DNA from 2 places in the Sporanaerobacter sp. PP17-6a genome. Region 1 is predicted to be linked to the other one. Evidence: predicted binding sites of a transcription regulator. Region 1 holds the regulator's gene; the other holds the start of a gene.

The links. The regulator HrcA, encoded in region 1, represses chaperone genes, less so after heat shock. The targets are predictions, from matches to a motif close to ATTAGCACTCNATANTATNGAGTGCTAAT.
Region 2: PP176A_RS06515 (co-chaperone GroES) is a predicted target of HrcA. The motif match lies at 5,820-5,848, and genes of this name have one in related genera.

Annotation. Positions count from the first base shown of each region.
Region 1 covers NZ_FMIF01000004.1:23,703-34,043, forward strand. The annotation lists gene lepA (translation elongation factor 4) at 1-1,542, shown strand, start outside; gene hemW (radical SAM family heme chaperone HemW) at 1,662-2,798, shown strand; gene hrcA (heat-inducible transcriptional repressor HrcA) at 2,930-3,967, shown strand; gene grpE (nucleotide exchange factor GrpE) at 4,012-4,626, shown strand; gene dnaK (molecular chaperone DnaK) at 4,657-6,513, shown strand; gene dnaJ (molecular chaperone DnaJ) at 6,602-7,729, shown strand; gene prmA (50S ribosomal protein L11 methyltransferase) at 7,773-8,795, shown strand; gene PP176A_RS03125 (16S rRNA (uracil(1498)-N(3))-methyltransferase) at 8,788-9,519, shown strand; gene mtaB (tRNA (N(6)-L-threonylcarbamoyladenosine(37)-C(2))-methylthiotransferase MtaB) at 9,530-10,341, shown strand, end outside.
Region 2 covers NZ_FMIF01000013.1:46,665-57,005, reverse strand. The annotation lists gene PP176A_RS06545 (hypothetical protein) at 1-554, opposite strand, end outside; gene PP176A_RS06540 (hypothetical protein) at 570-1,043, opposite strand; gene PP176A_RS06535 (RNA polymerase sigma factor) at 1,030-1,587, opposite strand; gene PP176A_RS06530 (hypothetical protein) at 1,668-2,315, opposite strand; gene PP176A_RS06525 (sugar-binding transcriptional regulator) at 2,641-3,588, opposite strand; gene groL (chaperonin GroEL) at 3,826-5,454, opposite strand; gene PP176A_RS06515 (co-chaperone GroES) at 5,488-5,769, opposite strand; gene PP176A_RS06510 (DUF554 domain-containing protein) at 6,087-6,785, opposite strand; gene PP176A_RS06505 (DNA-3-methyladenine glycosylase family protein) at 6,806-7,708, opposite strand; gene PP176A_RS06500 (electron transfer flavoprotein subunit alpha/FixB family protein) at 7,905-8,951, opposite strand; gene PP176A_RS06495 (electron transfer flavoprotein subunit beta/FixA family protein) at 8,969-9,760, opposite strand; gene PP176A_RS06490 (acyl-CoA dehydrogenase) at 9,779-10,341, opposite strand, start outside.

The DNA of each region.
Region 1 (10,341 bases):
GAGGTATCGAGAAGCCTTGCAGCCTGCGAAGGTGCCGTACTTGTAGTAGATGCAACTCAGGGAATCGAAGCTCAAACTTTGGCAAACGTATATTTGGCTTTAGACCAAGATTTAGATATTATTCCCGTTATAAATAAAATAGATTTGCCAAGTGCAAGGCCCGAAGAAGTTAAAAAGGAAGTGGAAGACGTGATAGGGCTGGATTGCGAAGAAGCCCCTCTGATTTCTGCGAAGGAAGGTATTAATATTGACAAGGTATTAGAACAAATAGTAAAAAATATTTCTCCTCCAAAGGGAGATGAAGATGCTCCTCTGAAAGCTCTTATATTCGATTCTTATTATGACAGCTATAAAGGAGTGGTCGCATATGTAAGAGTATTTGACGGATGCATAGAGTCGGGAATGAATATAAAAATGATGTCTACGGAAAAAACTTTTGAGGTAGCGGAAGTGGGAGTTACCGGTTCGAAACACATTCCTGTTGAAAAACTGAGAGCGGGAGATGTAGGATATGTAACGGCGAGTATTAAAAATGTGAAAGATGCAAGAGTAGGAGATACCATTACGGAAGTTGAAAATCCAACTTTAAAGCCCCTTCCGGGATACAAAAAAGTTGTGCCCATGGTTTATTGCGGGATTTATCCGTCGGAAGGAGAAGATTTCAATACGATAAAAGATGCCTTGGAAAAGCTTCAGGTCAACGATGCAAGCCTGACCTTTGAACCTGAGACTTCCCAAGCTTTAGGCTATGGTTTCAGATGTGGATTTTTAGGGCTTCTTCATATGGAAATAGTCCAAGAGAGGCTTGAGAGGGAATTTAATTTAGGGCTTATAGCTACAGCTCCGAGCGTTATATATAAAATTAAAAAGAGCGACGGAAAGATGTTGACTATCCAGAACCCCACTAATCTTCCCGAACCGTCGGAAATTGAATACATGGAAGAACCCATTGTAGATGCATCCATTATGACTCCCGACGAATATGTGGGAGCAATTATGGAATTGTGCCAGAACAGAAGAGGTATATTTAAAAATATGGAATATATAGAACAAAACAGAGTGGTTATGCATTATGAAATGCCTCTGAACGAAGTAATATATGATTTTTTCGATGCTCTAAAATCAAGAACAAAAGGATACGCTTCTCTTGATTATGAATTGAAAGGATATAAGGAGTCCCAACTGGTTAAATTGGATATATTAATAAATTCGGAACTGGTAGATGCCTTTTCTATTATCGTCAACGAAGATAAAGCATATGAGAGGGCAAGATATATTGTGGAGAGACTTAAAGACGTTATACCGAGGCATCAATTCGCCATACCGATTCAGGCAGCAATCGGTTCTAAAATAATCGCCAGGGAAACGGTAAAGGCTTTGAGAAAAGATGTTTTAGCTAAATGCTACGGAGGAGATATTACAAGGAAGAAAAAACTTCTTGAAAAGCAGAAGGAAGGCAAGAAAAGGATGAGACAAATAGGTTCGGTGGAAATACCTCAGGAGGCCTTTATATCTGTGCTAAAATATGATGAAAAAAAATAAATTTATAATTTTTAAATGGAATGTATGGCTGATACGTTCCATTATTTTCATCAATTTATGCTTTTCGTAAAATGAATTTCAAGAAAGGCTTTCTTACTATAGTTTAAGGGGGTAAATAGATGGATGATTTAGCGTTATATGTACACATTCCCTTTTGTTTAAAGAAATGCAATTATTGTGATTTCATTTCTTTTCCCAATAAATTTGATTATGTTGAAAAATATACAGATGCTTTAGTAAAAGAAATTCGGCTTTATTCCTCTGTTGGCAAAAAGTTTAAGCTAAATACCGTATTTATCGGCGGAGGGACTCCTTCATCAATTAACAGTATATATATTGAAAAAATAATGGATGGCATATATAAATATTTTGATACAAATGAATTAAAGGAAGTTACGATAGAAACCAATCCTAAAACCCTTGATAAAGAAAAATTAGTAAGATATAGGGAATCGGGTATAAATAGGATAAGCATGGGAGTTCAGACTTTAAATGATAATTTGCTGAAAATATTAGGCAGAATTCATAATACAGAAGACTTTTATAAAAATTATGATTTAGTAAGGAATTTAGGTTTTAATAATGTGAATCTGGATTTAATGTTTGGATTGCCCTTTCAGACTTTAGAAGATGTCATATATACTCTGAAGGAAGTAATAAAATTAGAGCCCACTCATTTATCCTTTTACGGACTCATTGTTGAAAAGGGAACGAAATTTTATGATTTGAATAATAGGGGAAAGCTGAATTTGCCGGATGAAGATTTGGAAAGAGCAATGTACCATAAGGGAATGGAGTATCTTGTTTCCAATGGATATGAACACTATGAAATATCCAATTTCGCAAAAAAAGGGTATGAGTGTAAACATAATCTTTTTTATTGGGAATTAAAACCTTATATAGGACTTGGAATAGGAGCTCATTCCAATATTTTTGGAAAAAGATATTGGAATTTTGCTGATATTAAAGAATATATATCTTCTTTGGACAACGGAAGTTTTCCCGTGTCAGGAGAAGAGGTCATAGATAAAGATATGGAGATGGCTGAATATTGCATATTAGGGTTAAGGCTCATTAGAGGAATAGATAAAAAGAATTTTTTGGGCAGATTTGGAATTGATATAAAAGAAATATATGGGAAAATTATTGAAAGACACGTAAAAGGCGGATTATTATACGAAAATGAAAATAGAATTTATCTCACTAAGAGAGGATTGGATTTATCAAATATTGTAGAAGTAGATTTTCTTCCATAAACAACAATAAGTTTTTGAAAACCTATTGACAAAATGTATAAGTAGTGATAATTTTAAATCGTAAGTATTAGCACTCAACAGATAAGAGTGCTAATAAATATTAATATCTTAAAAATATTTGAGGTGGTAAAATGTTAGATGATAGAAAGCTTAAAGTACTTTATGCCATTATTAGCAGCTATATCACTAATGGAGAGCCTATTGGTTCAAGAACGATTTCAAAAAAATATAATCTTGGAGTCAGCTCTGCCACCATCAGGAATGAGATGTCAGACTTAGAAGAACTGGGATATTTGAATAAACCCTATACTTCTGCAGGGAGAATTCCGTCTGATAAGGCTTATAGATTATATGTCGATACTTTGATGAAAAATATAAGATCTGATATTGATTCACGGGAAAAAGCGGAAATCAAAAATAATTTAATGAAGGAAGTTATGGAAATTGATCAACTGATTCAGAATTCGGCAAAAATATTATCTAAAATAACTAACTATACTTCAATTGCTATAACACCTCAGATCAATCAAAGCACTTTAAAGCATATTCAATTAATTCCAATAGATAACAATGAAATACTGATTATAATAGTAAATGATTCTGGGATTGTTAGAAACACTATTTTTAAAATGGATGAAAATATTTCGGAGGAACAGTTGACAGCTATATCAAATTTTCTGAATTCAAAACTTAAAGGATTAACATTAGATAAAGTTTCCAAAGAAATAGATACTGTTATGCTTAAAGAATTATACGATTTCAGAAATGTGGTAGGAAATATTATACCTATTATAAATCAGTCTTTAGACGAAATTGAAGACGTGGAGATTTTTGCTGATGGTATGATGAATATATTTAATTTTCCGGAATACAAGGACATAGCAAAAGCTAAAACACTTTTGTCTTTTATTGAAGACAAGGATTTGATGGTGGATATATTGTTGAAAGATTTCTATAACGATATTGAAATTACAATTGGTGATGAGAATTCTTATGATGAGCTTAAAGACTGCAGCTTGATTACGGCTACTTACAAGTTTGATGGAAATACCGTTGGAAAAATAGGCGTTATAGGGCCTACAAGAATGGATTATATTAATGCAATAAATGCTGTAAATCTTTTATCCCTTAATATAAGCGAAATACTCGATAAGTATTTTCAAAAATAATTAAGGAATTTTTGTATTATTGATATATAGGAAGAGGTGATCTGATGGAAAAAAATGAGAAAGCTAAGGAAGATGAATTAATTCAGAAAGCGGTAAACGAGGATGAAGATAATTTAAAAGAAGAAAAAGCGGAGGAAAAAGGAAAGAAAAAACATGAGGAGAAAGAACAAGGGAAAAAAATATTGCAGGATATGAAAAAGGAAATCGAAGAAAAGGATAAAGGCATTCAAGAAAGGGATAAGAATATTAAAGAGCTTACTGATAAATTTATCAGACTTCAAGCAGATTTTATGAATTACAAAAAAAGAAGTGAAAAGGAGAAAGAAAGTATAATTTCTTATGCCGCTGAAGATATAATAACAAGTATTCTTCCGGTATTGGATGATTTTGAAAGAGCCTTGGTTACTATAGAAAATAAAGAGGATTCTTTTTATAAAGGAGTTGAAATAATTTATAATGAACTGTTAAAGATTTTGAAAAAAAATGGATTAAAGGAAATTTCCTGTTTAAAGGAAAAATTTGATCCCAATTATCACCATGCAGTTTGTCAAGAAGAAAATGAAAATTATGAAGAAGGAAGCATAATTGAAGTATTTCAAAAGGGATATATGCTAAATGATAAAGTCTTAAGACCAAGTATGGTTAAGATAGCTAAATAAACGAAATCAATTTAAGGAGGTAAATAATACATGGGAAAGATAATAGGAATTGACTTAGGAACCACAAATTCATGTGTAGCGGTGATGGAAGGAGGAGAAACAGTAGTAATAGCTAATGCCGAAGGAAACAGAACAACTCCCTCTATAGTTGCATTTACAAAAGACGGAGAAAGATTAATTGGTGAAACAGCTAAAAGACAGGCTATTACAAATCCGGACAGAACCATAATGTCTATAAAGAGAAAAATGGGGAGTGATTATACCGTTAATATCGATGGTAAAAATTATACCCCTCAGGATATATCGGCTATGATTTTACAAAAATTAAAAACAGATGCAGAAAATTATTTGGGTGAGAAGGTAACGGATGCAGTAATTACCGTTCCTGCATATTTTACGGACAGCCAAAGACAGGCAACAAAGGATGCCGGAAGAATTGCAGGATTAAATGTTAAGAGAATTATAAACGAGCCTACGGCTGCAGCTTTGGCTTATGGAATGGATAAAGAATTAGAACACCAGAAGATAATGGTATTTGACTTAGGTGGAGGAACATTTGATGTATCCATATTGGAACTTGGAGACGGAGTGTTTGAAGTTATAGCAACGAGAGGAAATAATCATCTCGGCGGAGACGATTTTGACCAGATTTTAATGGATTATATAGCAGAACAATTTAAAAAGGAACACGGCATTGATTTAAGAAATGACAGAATGGCATTACAAAGATTGAAAGAGGCTGCCGAAAAAGCGAAGAAAGAACTTTCAAGCGTAGTTACTACCAATATTAATCTTCCGTTTATTACTATGTCTCAATCGGGACCTCTTCACCTTACTATGGATATAACAAGAGCTAAATTTGACGAGCTGACCAGAGAATTAGTTGAAAAAACTCTTGAGCCGACAAGATTGGCATTAGAGGATGCTAAATTATCTCCCAATGATATAAATAAAGTTTTATTGGTAGGGGGTTCGTCAAGAATACCTGCTGTTCAGGAAGCAGTTAAAAAGCTTATAGGAAAAGATCCCAGCAAAGGAGTAAACCCTGATGAATGTGTAGCTGTAGGAGCTGCTATACAAGGTGGAGTGTTAAGCGGAGATGTTAAAGACTTGCTTCTTTTGGATGTTACCCCCTTATCCCTTGGAATTGAAACAATGGGAGGAGTATCAACCAAACTTATTGAAAGAAATACAACGATACCTACGAGAAAAAGCCAGGTGTTTACTACGGCCGCAGATGGGCAGACTGCTGTAGATATTCATGTTCTGCAGGGAGAAAGACCTATGGCAGCAGACAATGTTACATTGGGGAGATTCCAATTAAGCGGTATACCTCCGGCACCAAGAGGAGTTCCTCAGATAGAAGTTACTTTTGATATTGATGCTAACGGTATTGTAAATGTCAGCGCAAAGGATTTGGGAACAGGTAAAGAACAGAGAATTACCATTACCGCCTCAACTAATCTTAATGAAGATGAAATAAAGAAGAAAGTAAAAGAAGCGGAAAGGTTTTCGGAAGAGGATAAGAAGAAAAAGGAAGGAATTGAAATTAGAAATAATGCGGATAGCTTAGTGTACCAGACAGAGAAAACCATGAAAGATATGGAAGGAAAGATTTCTCAAGATGAAAAAACAAAAATAGAAGGAAAGTTACAAGAACTTAAAAAAGCCCTTGAAGGAACCGATAATGATGAGATAAAGAAAAAATCAGAAGAATTGACTACCGCATTTTATTCAGTGTCTCAGAAGATGTATGAGCAAGCTTCCAAAAACCAGACCAATCAAGGAACACAGAGCAATAGCGGCGACGGTGGGAAAAAGGATGATGTAGTTGACGCTGATTATGAAGTAGTGGATGATGATGATAAGAAAGATAATAAAAAATAATTTTCAAAAACCAAAGCTAAATGGTATCATTTAGCTTTGGTTTTTGATACAATATTTAAGATAAAGCTGTGAAAGTTGGTGAAGATATTTGGCAAAAAAAGATTATTATGAGATATTAAATGTATCAAGGGATGCTACTCAAGATGAAATAAAGAAATCCTTCAGAATATTGGCAAAAAAATATCATCCTGATTTAAATCCGAATAATAAGGAAGCAGAACAAAAATTTAAAGAGATAAATGAAGCATATGAAGTTTTAAGTGACCCAAACAAAAGAAGCAGATATGATACCTTCGGGGAAGAAGGAGTAAACGGACAACAAACAGGAGGTTTTGGGCAAGGATTTGGAGGATTTGAGGATATATTTGGAGATATATTTGATGCATTTGGAGGAGGATTCACATCTTCTACCAAACGGCAAGGGCCCAGAAAAGGGGCAGATCTTAGATATAATTTGGATTTAGATTTCTTGGAAGCTGTATTTGGGACTGAAAAGGAAGTTAAAATCAGGAAAACCCAAAAGTGTTCCAATTGTAACGGTACAGGTGCCAAACCTGGTACAGGTAAGGAGACCTGCCATAAATGTCACGGAACGGGGGAAGTTAGATTTACTCAAAGTACTCCTTTTGGACAGTTTGTGAGAGTAGCTACCTGTGATGAATGCGGAGGAACGGGAGAAATAATCAGAGAAAAATGTAATGTTTGCGGAGGAACAGGAAAAGAGACAAAGACAAAGAAGATAAAGATAAAAGTCCCTGCAGGTGTAAATACAGGGTCTGTAATTTCCATTAAAGGCGAAGGAGAAGCCGGGGATCGGGGAGGACCTGAAGGAGATCTATATGTTTATTTAAATGTCAGAGAAGATAAGCTTTTTACGAGAGAAGGAAATGATATTTTCTGTGAAATACCGGTATCCTTTGTCCAATCTGCATTGGGAGCAGAAATAGAGGTTCCTACTTTAGAAGGAAAAATTAAATATGTTATCCCGGAAGGCACTCAGACCGGAACTCAGTTTAAGTTGAAAAATAAAGGGGTTCCTAATGTAAGAGGATATGGAAGAGGAGATTTTTATTTTAAAATTAAAGTGGAAGTTCCGAGGAAACTTACGGAAAAACAGAAACAGATTTTAATGGAATTTGCAGAAGAATCAGGAGAAAATATTCGGGGAGAGAAAAAAGGATTTTTCGACAAAGTAAAAGATGCTTTCGGTAATTGAAAACAATATAACCAATTCCAATATAGGGGTTGGTTATATTTAGTTGACGAAAGAGTTAAATATGGATATAATAAGGGAAGATTTATCTGTGATCAAAGGATGTGAGATGATGAAATGGACGGAAGTTCAAATTAAAACTACTACGGAAGCTCAAGAGGCAGTCTCAAATATTTTATACGATTTGGGAGTTGGTGGGCTATCCATTGAAGACCCTCAAGACGTTTTAGATTTCATGAAAAGTGATGAGGACTGGGATTATATTGATCCGTCACTTATAAAAGATGATTTTGAAGGAGTTATTATTAAGGGATATTTTCCTGAAAGTGAAGATTTAATTGATAAAATCGAATTGATAAGACAAAATATTGAGAAAATTCCCCAGTATAATTCAGACAAAATTTTAGGAGAAATGACAGTAACGGAGGTATATGAAAAGGATTGGGAAGATGCATGGAAAAAATATTATAAACCGAAAAAAATAGGTGAGAAAATAGTCATTAAACCAACCTGGGAAGAATATAAGAAACAAGGACATGATATAGTTGTTGAGATGGACCCGGGAATGGCTTTTGGTACAGGGACACACGAGACCACAATTATGTGTGTTAAAATGTTGGAAAAGCATATAAAGAAAGACTGTAAGGTATTTGATATAGGTTGCGGCAGTGGTATTCTTAGTATTGTCAGTGCAAAATTGGGAGCTTCTAAAGTAATCGGAGTAGATTTGGATGAGGTATCCATTGAGTCATCAAATAATAATATTTTACTTAACAATGTGGAAAATATTGTAGAAATAAAAAAAGGAAATCTTTTAGATGGAATAAATGGAAATGCAGATATTATAGTCGCTAATATTGTTGCTGAAGTAGTAGTGACGTTGTCAGAAACAATTAAGGATTACCTGTCTAAAGACGGAATATTCGTTGCATCGGGAATAATAGGCGAAAAAATGGAATATGTAGAGAAAAATTTCAAAAAAAACGGCCTTGAAATCATCGAAACGGAAAAAACAAATGATTGGATTTGCATAGCTGCAAAGATAGGTAAGGATGAGATAATTGAATAGATTTTTTATTAAAAACGAACAGGTATCGAAGGATATTTTATATATTGAGGGAGAAGATGTAAAACATATAAGAGATGTTCTTAGATTAAGAACAGGAGATAAAATAGAAGCGGTATGCGAAGGATTTATTTATATAGGGAAGATACTCCGGATCGAAAAAAATTTAGTTACGGTAAAAATAGCGGAAATATTTAAAGGAAATGGAGAACCTTCTTTTAATATTATTTTATATCAAGGCATACCTAAAGGCGAAAAGATGGATTTTATAATTCAAAAATGTACAGAATTGGGAGTAAAAGAGTTCTTTCCTCTTTTGACCGAGAGAACAGTAGTTAAGGTAAAGGATAAAAACAAAGAGAAATCTAAAATAACAAGATGGACGAAGATTGCCAAAGAAGCTGCACAACAATCAAAAAGAGATTTATTCCCAAAGATTGACGATATTATTTCATTTGACGATATGATTGAACTTATAAAGGGAGAAAATATCATAGTTCCTTATGAAGAAGAAAAAAATAATAGAATTAGAGATGCAATAAAGAGTATAAAAAATGGAAGGGTTAATTTGATTATCGGACCGGAAGGCGGATTTGCACAGAAAGAGATAGAGACTTTAAGAGGGATTGGAGCCAATACGGTGACTTTAGGGCCGAGAATACTTAGAACTGAAACGGCAGGAATTGTAGCAGCATCTATATTGTTATATGAGCTGGGAGATATATAGGAGTGGTTATATGAAGAGAGTGTCCATATTCACTTTAGGTTGTAAAGTAAATCAATACGAAACAGAGGCAATGGAGGAACTTTTTCAGCAAAGGGGATATGATATTGTTGAAAATGGAAAAGAAGCTGAAGTATATGTGATAAACACTTGTACTGTTACTAATTTGGGAGACAGAAAATCCAGGCAGTTTATAAGAAGGGCCAAAAAGCTCAATGAAAATTCGGTAGTAGCAGTAGTAGGTTGTTATGCTCAGATGTCACCGGGAGAAGTAGAGAATATGAAAGATGTAGATGTAGTAATAGGAACTGTAGGAAGGGAAAAAGTGGTGGATCTGTGCGAAGAGGCCATGAAAAATAAAAAAAAGATAAATATAGTGGGAGATATAAAAAATTTTAGAAAATTTGAAGATTTAAATATCGACGAAGTTAAGCTTAGGACAAGAGCATATATTAAGATTCAGGATGGTTGTAACCAGTACTGCAGTTATTGTATTATTCCTTATGCAAGAGGGCCTGTAAGGAGCAGATCCTTAGAGAGTATATTAAAAGAAGCGGAAAGGCTTAGAGATAAGGGATTTAAGGAAATTATCCTTACGGGAATCCATATAGCGAGTTATGGTAAGGATTTGAAAGATGTTGATTTATTAAATGTATTGGAAGAATTAGATCAGATTGAAGGCATAGAAAGAATAAGATTAGGCTCTTTGGAGCCTACTTTAGTGGATGAGAAGTTTATGAATAAAGTTTCTTCAATGAAAAAAATCTGTAATCATTTTCATATTTCTCTTCAAAGCGGAAGTGATTCGGTACTGAAAAGGATGAA
Region 2 (10,341 bases), on a different contig from region 1:
AGGGCAAAAGAAATTTCTTCATCTTCAACATTTTTTCCGTCAACGGAATGAAGAGCGTCGAAAAAACTGTAAAACCATAATACAGGAAGTACGAATAAAAACATATTTAAATTCGTCCAGCCTATAAAAAACAGCACAAAGAAAAAAGCAGTCATCATAATGAGTCCCTTTTTCTGATATCCTAAATACATATGTCCTGCACCGGGCACGATTGAAAATGCCAATGCAATAGCTTTTTTATTTGATTCTTTCATATCCCCAATATTCTCCTCCTTCTCATCCATCGATATATTAGCTTGTTCTTCCATAAAATATTTCTTTCTTATGGAAAAAGCATCTATTAACGCTACTAACCATATTATACATAGCATAAAAAATAATATTGCCGCAAATCCATCATTGTTGAAGACAACAGTCAAACCAACCATGGATAAAATCGAACCTAAAAATACTATAAGAAATATTGTTCCTCTTTCCTTAAATCCCAAATAAAAATGGGACAATCCGGGAATAAAGGATAATATAAATGTTATAAAACCACTTTTGCCCTTCATTCTAACTCCTCCTCGCTATTTTAATATCTGAAAATTTTTAATAAAATCGGATGTTCTCCCCGCTATTTTTTCCGACAGATTAAATATCACATTTGGAAGATTACTTTGCTTTCTTTCAACAGTAAAGTTTGCAACTTGAGGTAGCATATCCACCAGCTCTCCATAAAATCCTCCAAAGGTTAAAATAATTGCTACCGCCGCTGCAGCTACATAATAACCGAACATAGTTCTAAATTCGCTTCTGTATTTCTTCTTCTTTTTTTTCTGTACTCCATATTTTAAACTTCTCACATTATTAACCACATTCTCAGTAAAATTTTTAGAAATCATTTTCTCTGAATTCGTTACTTCTTTTTCATCTATGAGAGAAAGAAAAATGTCCATACACTTCTCGCATTTATAAAGATGCTCTTCCATCTCTCTGTTTTTTTCTTCAGAAAAAACTTTTTCTTTATAAAAGAACCATTCTAAATAATCATAATGTTTCATTTTCCTCCCTCCATTTCTCTTTTAATATATTTCTTCCTCTATAAAGCCGAGAAGCTATTGTCTTTACGGTGGTTCCTTCCTCGTGGGCAATTTCTTCATAGCTTTTTTCTTCAAAATAGAATTTTATAATTACATCTTTATAAATACTGGGGATGCTATTGCATAATTTATAAATTATCTCTCTGCTCTCCTTTTGTATCAACATATCCTCGGGGGTTTTACAATAATTAAGTTCCTTTATGTTATCCATTTCTTCACTATTTCCTATTCTTTCCTCAATATATATTTTAGCATTTTTTCTTTTCCAATCTATTGATTTATTTACTGCAATTCTGCCAATCCACCCTTTAAAATTTTCAATCTTAAAATCAGGAAGAGAAATATAAACCTGTAAGAAAACCTCCTGTGCTACATTCTCTACTTCATCATAATCTTTTATAAAATTTAAAATAATGGCAAATACATAATTTTTATACTCGTCTACAACTTGGGAAAATGCATTATCATCTCCGGATAAGATCTTCTTTATCAGTTTTTTATTCAAGTCATAATCCCCCCTCCTTTCCTCCGTACATTAATTATAACGAAATAAATGTTAAAAATACTGCATAAAAATATAATTATTTAAGAAATTTTTTTATCTAATGATTCCCCTATCCTAATATCGGAAAGTTCCTCATAATTTACTTTATAATCATTCAATCTTCCTTCATAAATTAATGTCATCTTCGAGCAGTATCTAAAATCCTTAGGAGATACAAGAGAGGCAGGTTTATTAAAAATATGTATTCCGCTATAATCCAATAATGTAGCTACAAATTGAGAACAAAAAAATTTATATTTTCTCTTTATGGGAGTGTTTAAAATTACTCCTAATAACCCCAATAAATTATAGCCATATCTCTCTCTATTTATTTCGAATTTATAAAGTAAATTCCTTAAATTGTTATATTGTATCTCATTTATCTTAAGAGAATATACGGCACATGTCGTATTTTTAAATTTCCCATACACCCCTTTATTAATACTTTCTTCAACAAATCCCCCGATAAAAGGATTTTTATAATATTTTCTTCCAAAACTATACATATTATTTAACTTAACATTTAATGAAACAGATACGTGACTATACGGTTCCCCTGTATAAGTCTTTATACATCTTGAAAGAAATGTCCCACTATAAGTAAGAACTATATATATTTTATAACTTTCCTGCCTGTAAAATTTGCTACTTTTTATATTATTCCAATCTTTTTTTCTAATTTTTCTCATCTCCTATCATCAGTTAAATCTTTAATATAATAGTAAATATCAATAAGTGCCATATAAAAATTAAAATATCATATCTAAATTAGAACACCATTAAAGCACTATTAAAGCTACATTAATTTTATATAAGTACTAATAATAACGAACAAGAAATTAATAGTACTGCAAAATAAATCAAGGAGGTCTTTTTTGAATCAAGAAAAATTAGAATTTTCCTCTGGTGGGCTATAAAATATATTTAGTTAAATATTAAAAAGCATGATATTTCAACATTAATATTGAAATATCATGCTTTTGACGATTACATGAAATTATCGCATAGGTTGTCCTAATCATTTTCCAACAAATATCTGCATACGTTTTCATCGGTTATTAATACATCAACCCAATTACCTTTAAGTGCTGATTTAATCACATTTTCCTTCTTTTCAGTTCCCGCTATTAATACTATTTTGGATTTTCTCCTCAGTTTATCAAAACTTACTCCAACTATCCTTTTATTTATATCCACATCAGGAAATTTCCCGTTTTCATCAAAAAACCAACTTCCTATATCTCCTACTATCCCTTTTTTCTTTAAATTTTCTGCTTCTTCTTTTTTTATATTTCCAATCCTTACAAGGGTAGACGAATTTACATTTCCGGTTCCTACAAAGATGATATCCGCTTCCAAAGTTTTTTCAAATACCCTTTTTACTAAGAGATCTTTCATAAATGCTTTCTTGTTATCTTCATTTTCTGCTATCGCCGGAGCATATATAGGATAAGAAACCCCTCCGTAAGCTTCCGCTACTTTTCTGCATATCTCATTTGAGTGAAACTGAGGTTCAATATACCCGGTTCCTCCAACTATAGGCACAACACTGTATTTAAACCTTTTATTCAAATTCTGATCACTTAATGCTTTTGCCATTTCGTTTAACGTTTTCCCAATTGATAATCCAATGATCATTCCGTCTTTAATATTCTCATAAAAATAATTTGCTCCAGCCTCTCCCAACTTTTTGGTTATACTCTCTTCCTGAGTGGAAAATACAGGAATAACGATTGCCTCCTCCAGATTATACCTGTTCAATAATTTCTTTTCCAAATCATAGTTCCTGGAAACAGGAGAATTAACTGTAATTTCTATAATTCCTTTATCTCTTGCTTCAGCTAATGCCCGAGAAATAGTCGGCCTGGAAATATCCAACATATCAGCAATCTCTTGTTGAGATAAATCATCCATATAATACATAGAAGCTACCTTAGCTAAAAAAATTGATCTTCCCTTCATATTTCTACCTCCATTACCAATTCTGTATTAGAAATTATGTTCATATTCTTTTATAAAAGTTAATTTAAATAAATTATAACAGAAAAAATTTTATTTGTATAGAATTTTAAGAAATAATACCGTAAATAATGAGATATAAAATCATTTAAATAAAAAAATTGTCAACGAAAATTACCTATAATGGCAAACCGTTGACAATTTTTATTAACTTATCATAGGGATAACATATAAAAGGATTTACATCATTGGCATTCCGCCGCCTGCTCCTGCCGGCATCTGATTATCTTTTTCTTCCTCTATATCTGCTACAGAAGCTTCAGTAGTCAAAACCATTGCAGCTACTGATGCAGCATTTTGTAATGCTGAACGAGTAACTTTTGTCGGGTCAACTATTCCTGCTTCTATCATATCTACATATCTTTCTTTTGCAGCATCAAATCCAACTCCGATTTTTTGCTCTTTTATCTTTTCTACTATTACGGAACCTTCAAGACCTGCATTTATAGCTATTTGTCTTACCGGTTCCTCTAAAGCTCTAAGTACTATTCTGACTCCTGTCTTTTCGTCTCCATCTACTTTATCCACTAATTTTTGAACTACAGGTATGCAATTAATAAGTACTGTTCCTCCTCCAGGAATTATACCTTCTTCTACTGCAGCTCTTGTAGCGGATAATGCATCTTCTATTCTCAATTTTCTTTCTTTAAGTTCTGTTTCAGTAGCAGCTCCAACTTGAATTACTGCAACTCCTCCTGATAGTTTTGCAAGTCTTTCCTGCAATTTTTCTTTATCAAAATCTGAAGTAGTGTCTTCAATCTGAACTTTTATCTGTTTGATTCTGTTCTTAATTTCCGATTGACTTCCTTCTCCGTCAACAATAGTTGTATTTTCCTTATCAACTTTAACTTTCTTTGCTCTTCCAAGCATATCAAGTGTAGCATCTTTTAACTCATATCCTAATTCTGAGGATATTACCTTTCCTCCCGTCAATATTGCAATATCCTGAAGCATTTCTTTCCTTCTGTCTCCAAATCCAGGAGCTTTTACAGCTACACAATTAATTGTCCCTCTCAATTTATTAAGAACTAAAGTTGTAAGAGCTTCCCCTTCTACATCTTCAGCAATAATTAAAAGAGGCCTTCCTTGTTGTACTATCTTTTCAAGAATTGGAAGCAATTCTTGGATATTGGAAATTTTCTTATCCGTAATTAAAATATATGGTTCCTCTAATTCCGCTTGCATTTTATCAGTATCTGTTACCATATAAGCAGATACATATCCTCTGTCAAATTGCATACCTTCAACTACATCTAAAACTGTCCCCATTGATTTTGATTCTTCAACAGTTATAACTCCATCATTTCCTACTTTTTCCATAGCTTCAGATATTAGTTTACCTATTTCTTCATCGCCTGCTGATACTGACGCAACCTGAGCTATTGCATCCTTTGATTCAACTTTCTTTGAAAATCTTCTGATTTCCTCAACGGCAGCATCTACAGCTTTACGTATACCTTTTTGAACAATCATTGGATTTGCTCCTGCTGCAACATTTTTAAGTCCTTCTCTGATAATCGCTTGAGCTAATAATGTTGCTGTAGTAGTTCCGTCTCCAGCTACATCATTTGTTTTAGTTGCTACTTCCTTAACAAGCTGAGCGCCCATATTTTCATAAGGATCTTTAAACTCAATTTCGCGAGCAATAGTTACTCCATCATTTGTAATTAACGGAGAACCAAATTTTTTATCTAATACAACATTTCTTCCCTTTGGTCCTAATGTTACTTTAACAGTATTAGCAAGTTTATTTATGCCTTTTTCCATTGAGCGTCGAGCTTCTTCGCCAAATTTAATTTCTTTTGCCATATTGTTTCACTCTCCTTTATAATCATTCAATAATTATTCAACTACAGCTAAAACATCACTAAATTTAAGAATGGTATATTCTATTCCATCTTCTTTTATTTCTGTTCCTGCATACTTAGAGAATATAACCTTATCTCCAACTTTAAGTTGATCTTTTTTCTTTTCATCTTTGTCAATTTCAGATCCAATAGCCACAACTTCAGCCATTTGAGGTTGTTCTTTAGCTGTACTTGGAAGAACTATCCCACTTTTGGTTTTTTCTTCATTTTCAATTTTCTTAATAACTACTCTGTCACCTAATGGTTTAATACTCATATATTAGCCCTCCTTATATATAATAATATATTGATTATTTTTTTCAATTTATTAGCACTCGGTAATGACGAGTGCTAATATCTACAATTAATATGTTACTTAATATGTTTTGGGTTTTCAAGGTTTAAAATAACATATTTTAAACTCATATTTAAGCTATTTATAACATATATCAATAATATAAAAATATTGCATTAAATTTCGCAGTTTATCTTAATTTTTCTTAATATATCATAATTCTCTTAACTTCTCATATCCTTTAAACTCCTTTAAATAGCCAATATCTATAATTTCTTTTCTAATAATGTCAATCTCGGCTAAAACCTTAGTCCTGTAAATATAATGGATAAAATATGATATATAAGAGGGACAAATATTGCAGGAAGCATATTTCCAACTCGTATCTTTTTAATTTCCATCATATTTAAACCTATGGCAAATACAAGTAATCCTCCCACTGCAGACATCTCCCTTATAACATCGTTAGTAAGGTACCCTTTGATTCCGGAAGCAAGAACTGTTATTATACCTTGATACAGAAATACACAGACAGATGAAAAAGCAACCCCTATACCCATAGTAGATGCAAATATTATGGAAGAGATACCATCTATAACTGATTTAGCAAAGAGAGTCTTATAATTGCCTTGAAGTCCGCTTTCTAAAGCTCCTACTATTGCCATAGCACCTATACAAAACACCAGAGAAGAAGTAACAAAACCTTCGGCAAAAGATGAATTGTTTTTCCCAAGTTTATTTTCTAATATAGACCCCAACTTGTCCAATTTTTCTTCTATATTTACTTTCTCTCCGATTATACTTCCTAATGCCAGACTTATTATAACCAGTAAAATATTCTTTGATTCCACTGCTCCCATTATTCCTATGAGCATTACTACCAAACTCATTCCTTGCATGATTGTTTCCTTGTATCTTCCTTTAATCCCTTCCTTAAGAAATACCCCTAAGACACTTCCTACGATAATTGATACGGAATTTACTACAGTCCCTAACATTTTTTACCTCCTAATATCTGTTATTTCCTGTTGTTTTGTTTCTTCTCTTTCCCTATCCCCAATTCTCTGGCATAATAAAATAAATACTGTTGTGCAAAACCCTTATATCGTCCAAATTTATTATCAGCGAATGAAAGAATTTCCTTAGGTTTTGTATCCTTCCTTAAATAAAAATATTCCATTACTCTTTTTACCCACACATCTATGGGAAAAGCATCTCCTTTTCTCATAGAAAAAAGTGCTATGCAGCTTGAAACCTTATCTCCGATACCTTTAATCTTCATCAGTTTTTCTTTTACATTCTCAGTAGGAAGAGATTTTATTTCGTCAAGATCAATTTGTCTATTTAATATATTGTCAGTTCCATCAAGAATATATTTCCCTCTGAATCCCACTTTACATTCTTTTAATTCTTCTACAGTCGCAACGGATAATTCTGCTGGAGAAGGGAAAGCGAAATATTTTTTCCCACGAAATTCTTCAATATATTTTCCATATCTCTGACTGATAAGTTCAATAGATCTTTTAATTCTTGGTATTGCATTATTTGCAGATATGATAAATGAAATAAGTGTTTCAAAAGGATCTTGATTAAGAATTCTGATTCCTTCTCCAAATTTAATTCCTTCACGAAGTACAGGATCTTTTGACAATACATCTTTGATTTCTCCATAATCTCTTTCTAAATCAAAATAATCAAACCATACATTATTAAAGTCTTCCATATTGGTATTAGTGAATATTATTCTACCTTCCTCTTCTTTTACATTTAACACTTTACCAAAAGCTACTCCTGTGTAGCTTCTGTCCTCTTCTCTGTTCCACCTGAAACACTGACCGCAATCAAATATGTGAACGGGATTAAAATCCTTCAAATTATCAATTATTATTCCGTCTTCGTATTCTTTTATATTACATTTCATATAATAAACTCTCCTTTATTTTGACTAAATAAAATATAACAATATTATAATACCCAAAATAAAATAATAAAAGTAATTTTAAAAAAATACTTCCCTATTATAAGCAGATCTTTATCATTTAATCTGCTTATAATAGGGAGGCATATCATTCCTAAATAAATATTCAGTTCTTTCTAATATATTTACGTTTTTTCATTTAAGCTCTAAAGGCATCCATTATATCATCCACATGATCCAATGCATCAATTAACTCTGGTAATATTTCGTAAATATCTCCAACTATACCATAGTCTGCAATTTTAAATATAGGAGCATCCGGATTTTTATTTATAGCTACAATACAGTCGGATTCCTGCATACCTGCTAAATGCTGAATAGCTCCGGAAATTCCACATGCTATATAGAGTTTCGGTCTCACGGTTTTCCCTGTCTGACCTACTTGATGAGCTTGCTCAATCCAACCCGCATCTACCGTCGCACGGCTTGCTCCCACTTCGGCTCCAAGTTTCTTAGCCAACTTTTCTATAAGTTTAAATCCTTCGGGAGTCCCCAATCCTCTTCCTCCTGATACTATTATAGGAGCCTCTTCCAATGGTACTTCCGCTTTGCTGCTTTTAACAAATTCTATAACCTTAGCTTTAATATCTTCTTCTTTTAGATAGGGATGGATCTTTTCAACGATTCCCTTATGGTTTTCATTGTATTTTGCTTTTTCCATAACTCCAGGTCTAACGGTTGACATTTGAGGTCTGTAATTAGGACACACAATTGTCGCCATAAGATTTCCCCCGAAAGCCGGACGAGTCATCATAAGTCTCCTATTCTCCAAGTCGACATTAAGCCTTGTACAGTCAGCAGTAAGACCTGTATGAATTCTTGCAGATAATCTTGGCCCTAAATCTCTTCCTATATTAGTGGCACCTATTAAAAATATCTCCGGTTTTCTTTCTTCTACCAGTTCATAAATAACTTTACTATAAGCATCTGTTGTATAAGTACTTAACAAATCATCTTCGACATACAATACCTTATCAGCACCATATTTAATTAATTTTTCCGCTATATCGTCTATATTCTTTCCAAGAAGTACTGCAGTCAATTCAGTATTTAATTCATCAGATATTTTTCTTCCTTCGCCTAATAGTTCAATTGCAACATTAAGAAGATTTCCATCTCTTTGTTCTGCGAAGGTCCAAACTCCCCTGTATTCATCTACATTTACAACAGCATTTTTATCTGCCATGATTAACCCTCCTTCTATTAAATGATATTCTTCTCTTTCAATCTAACTATTAAGGCTCTGACCGAATCCTTAGTTGAACCCTCTAAGATTTCTCCTACGGACTTTCTTTTGTCTGGAGTAAAGGATTTATTAACCTGAGTCGGAGAAGCTTTAAGTCCTACGTCTTCTTGTGTCAATCCCACATCTTTTCCACTCCATACTTTAACTTTTTCTTCTTTATAAGCTTTATATATGCCCTTTATAGATGGATACCTTGGAGCATTTAATTCCTTTATTGCCGTAAGCAATACAGGCATATCGGATTCTACTACAAAATATCCATTTTCTAACGCTCTTCTTGCTCTTACTTTTCCGTCCAATATCTCAAGTTTTTCCACATAAGTAATCTGAGGAATTCCTAAATGCTCGGCAATTTGAGGTCCAACTTGAGCAGTATCCCCATCTATTGCCTGCCTTCCACAGAATATAATATCAAAATCTCCTATAGTTTTAATGCCCGCAGCAACTGCCGTCGAAGTAGCCCAGGTATCTGAACCTGCAAATATTCTATCACTTAAAAGTATTCCTTCATCTGCTCCCATGGCTACTGCTTCTTTTAACGCGACATCTGCCTGAGGTGGTCCCATGCTTAATACAGTTACCTTTGTATCCGGAAATTGATCTTTTATTTTTAATGATTCCTCCAATGCATTCCTATCATCAGGATTTATAATACTTGGCACCCCTTCTCTGATTAGAGTCCCTTTTACAGGATCAATTCTTACTTCATTTGTATCGGGCACTTGCTTTAAACATACTATAATATTCATGATTTCATCCTCCTTCTATTACTTTAATAAGTTAGCCGCAATAACCATTTGTTGTACTTGAGAAGTACCCTCATATATTTCAGTAATTTTAGCATCTCTCATCATTCTTTCTAAAGGATAATCCTTAGTATATCCGTAACCGCCATGTAACTGAACACATTTAGTTGTTACATTCATAGCTGTAGTTGCTGCAAATAATTTAGCTATAGCTGCTTCCTTATTATAAGGGAGTCCATTTGCTTTATTAAAAGCTGCCCTATAGACCAACAGCCTCGATGCTTCTATTGCCGTTTCAATATCTGCTATTATCCATTGAAGTCCTTGAAACTTAGACAAGGGTCTTCCAAATTGTTCTCTTTCTTTAACATATTTAACTGTTTCATCTAATGCTCCTTGAGCAATACCAAGAGCCTGAGCAGCGATACCTATTCTGCCTCCATCTAATGTAGACATAGCAATTCCAAACCCTTTTCCTTCTTTTCCAAGTAAATTTTCCTTTGGTACTATACAATCTTGAAAAATAAGTTCGGCAGTAGAAGAACCTCTGATACCCATTTTATCTTCAATTTTACCAATACTAA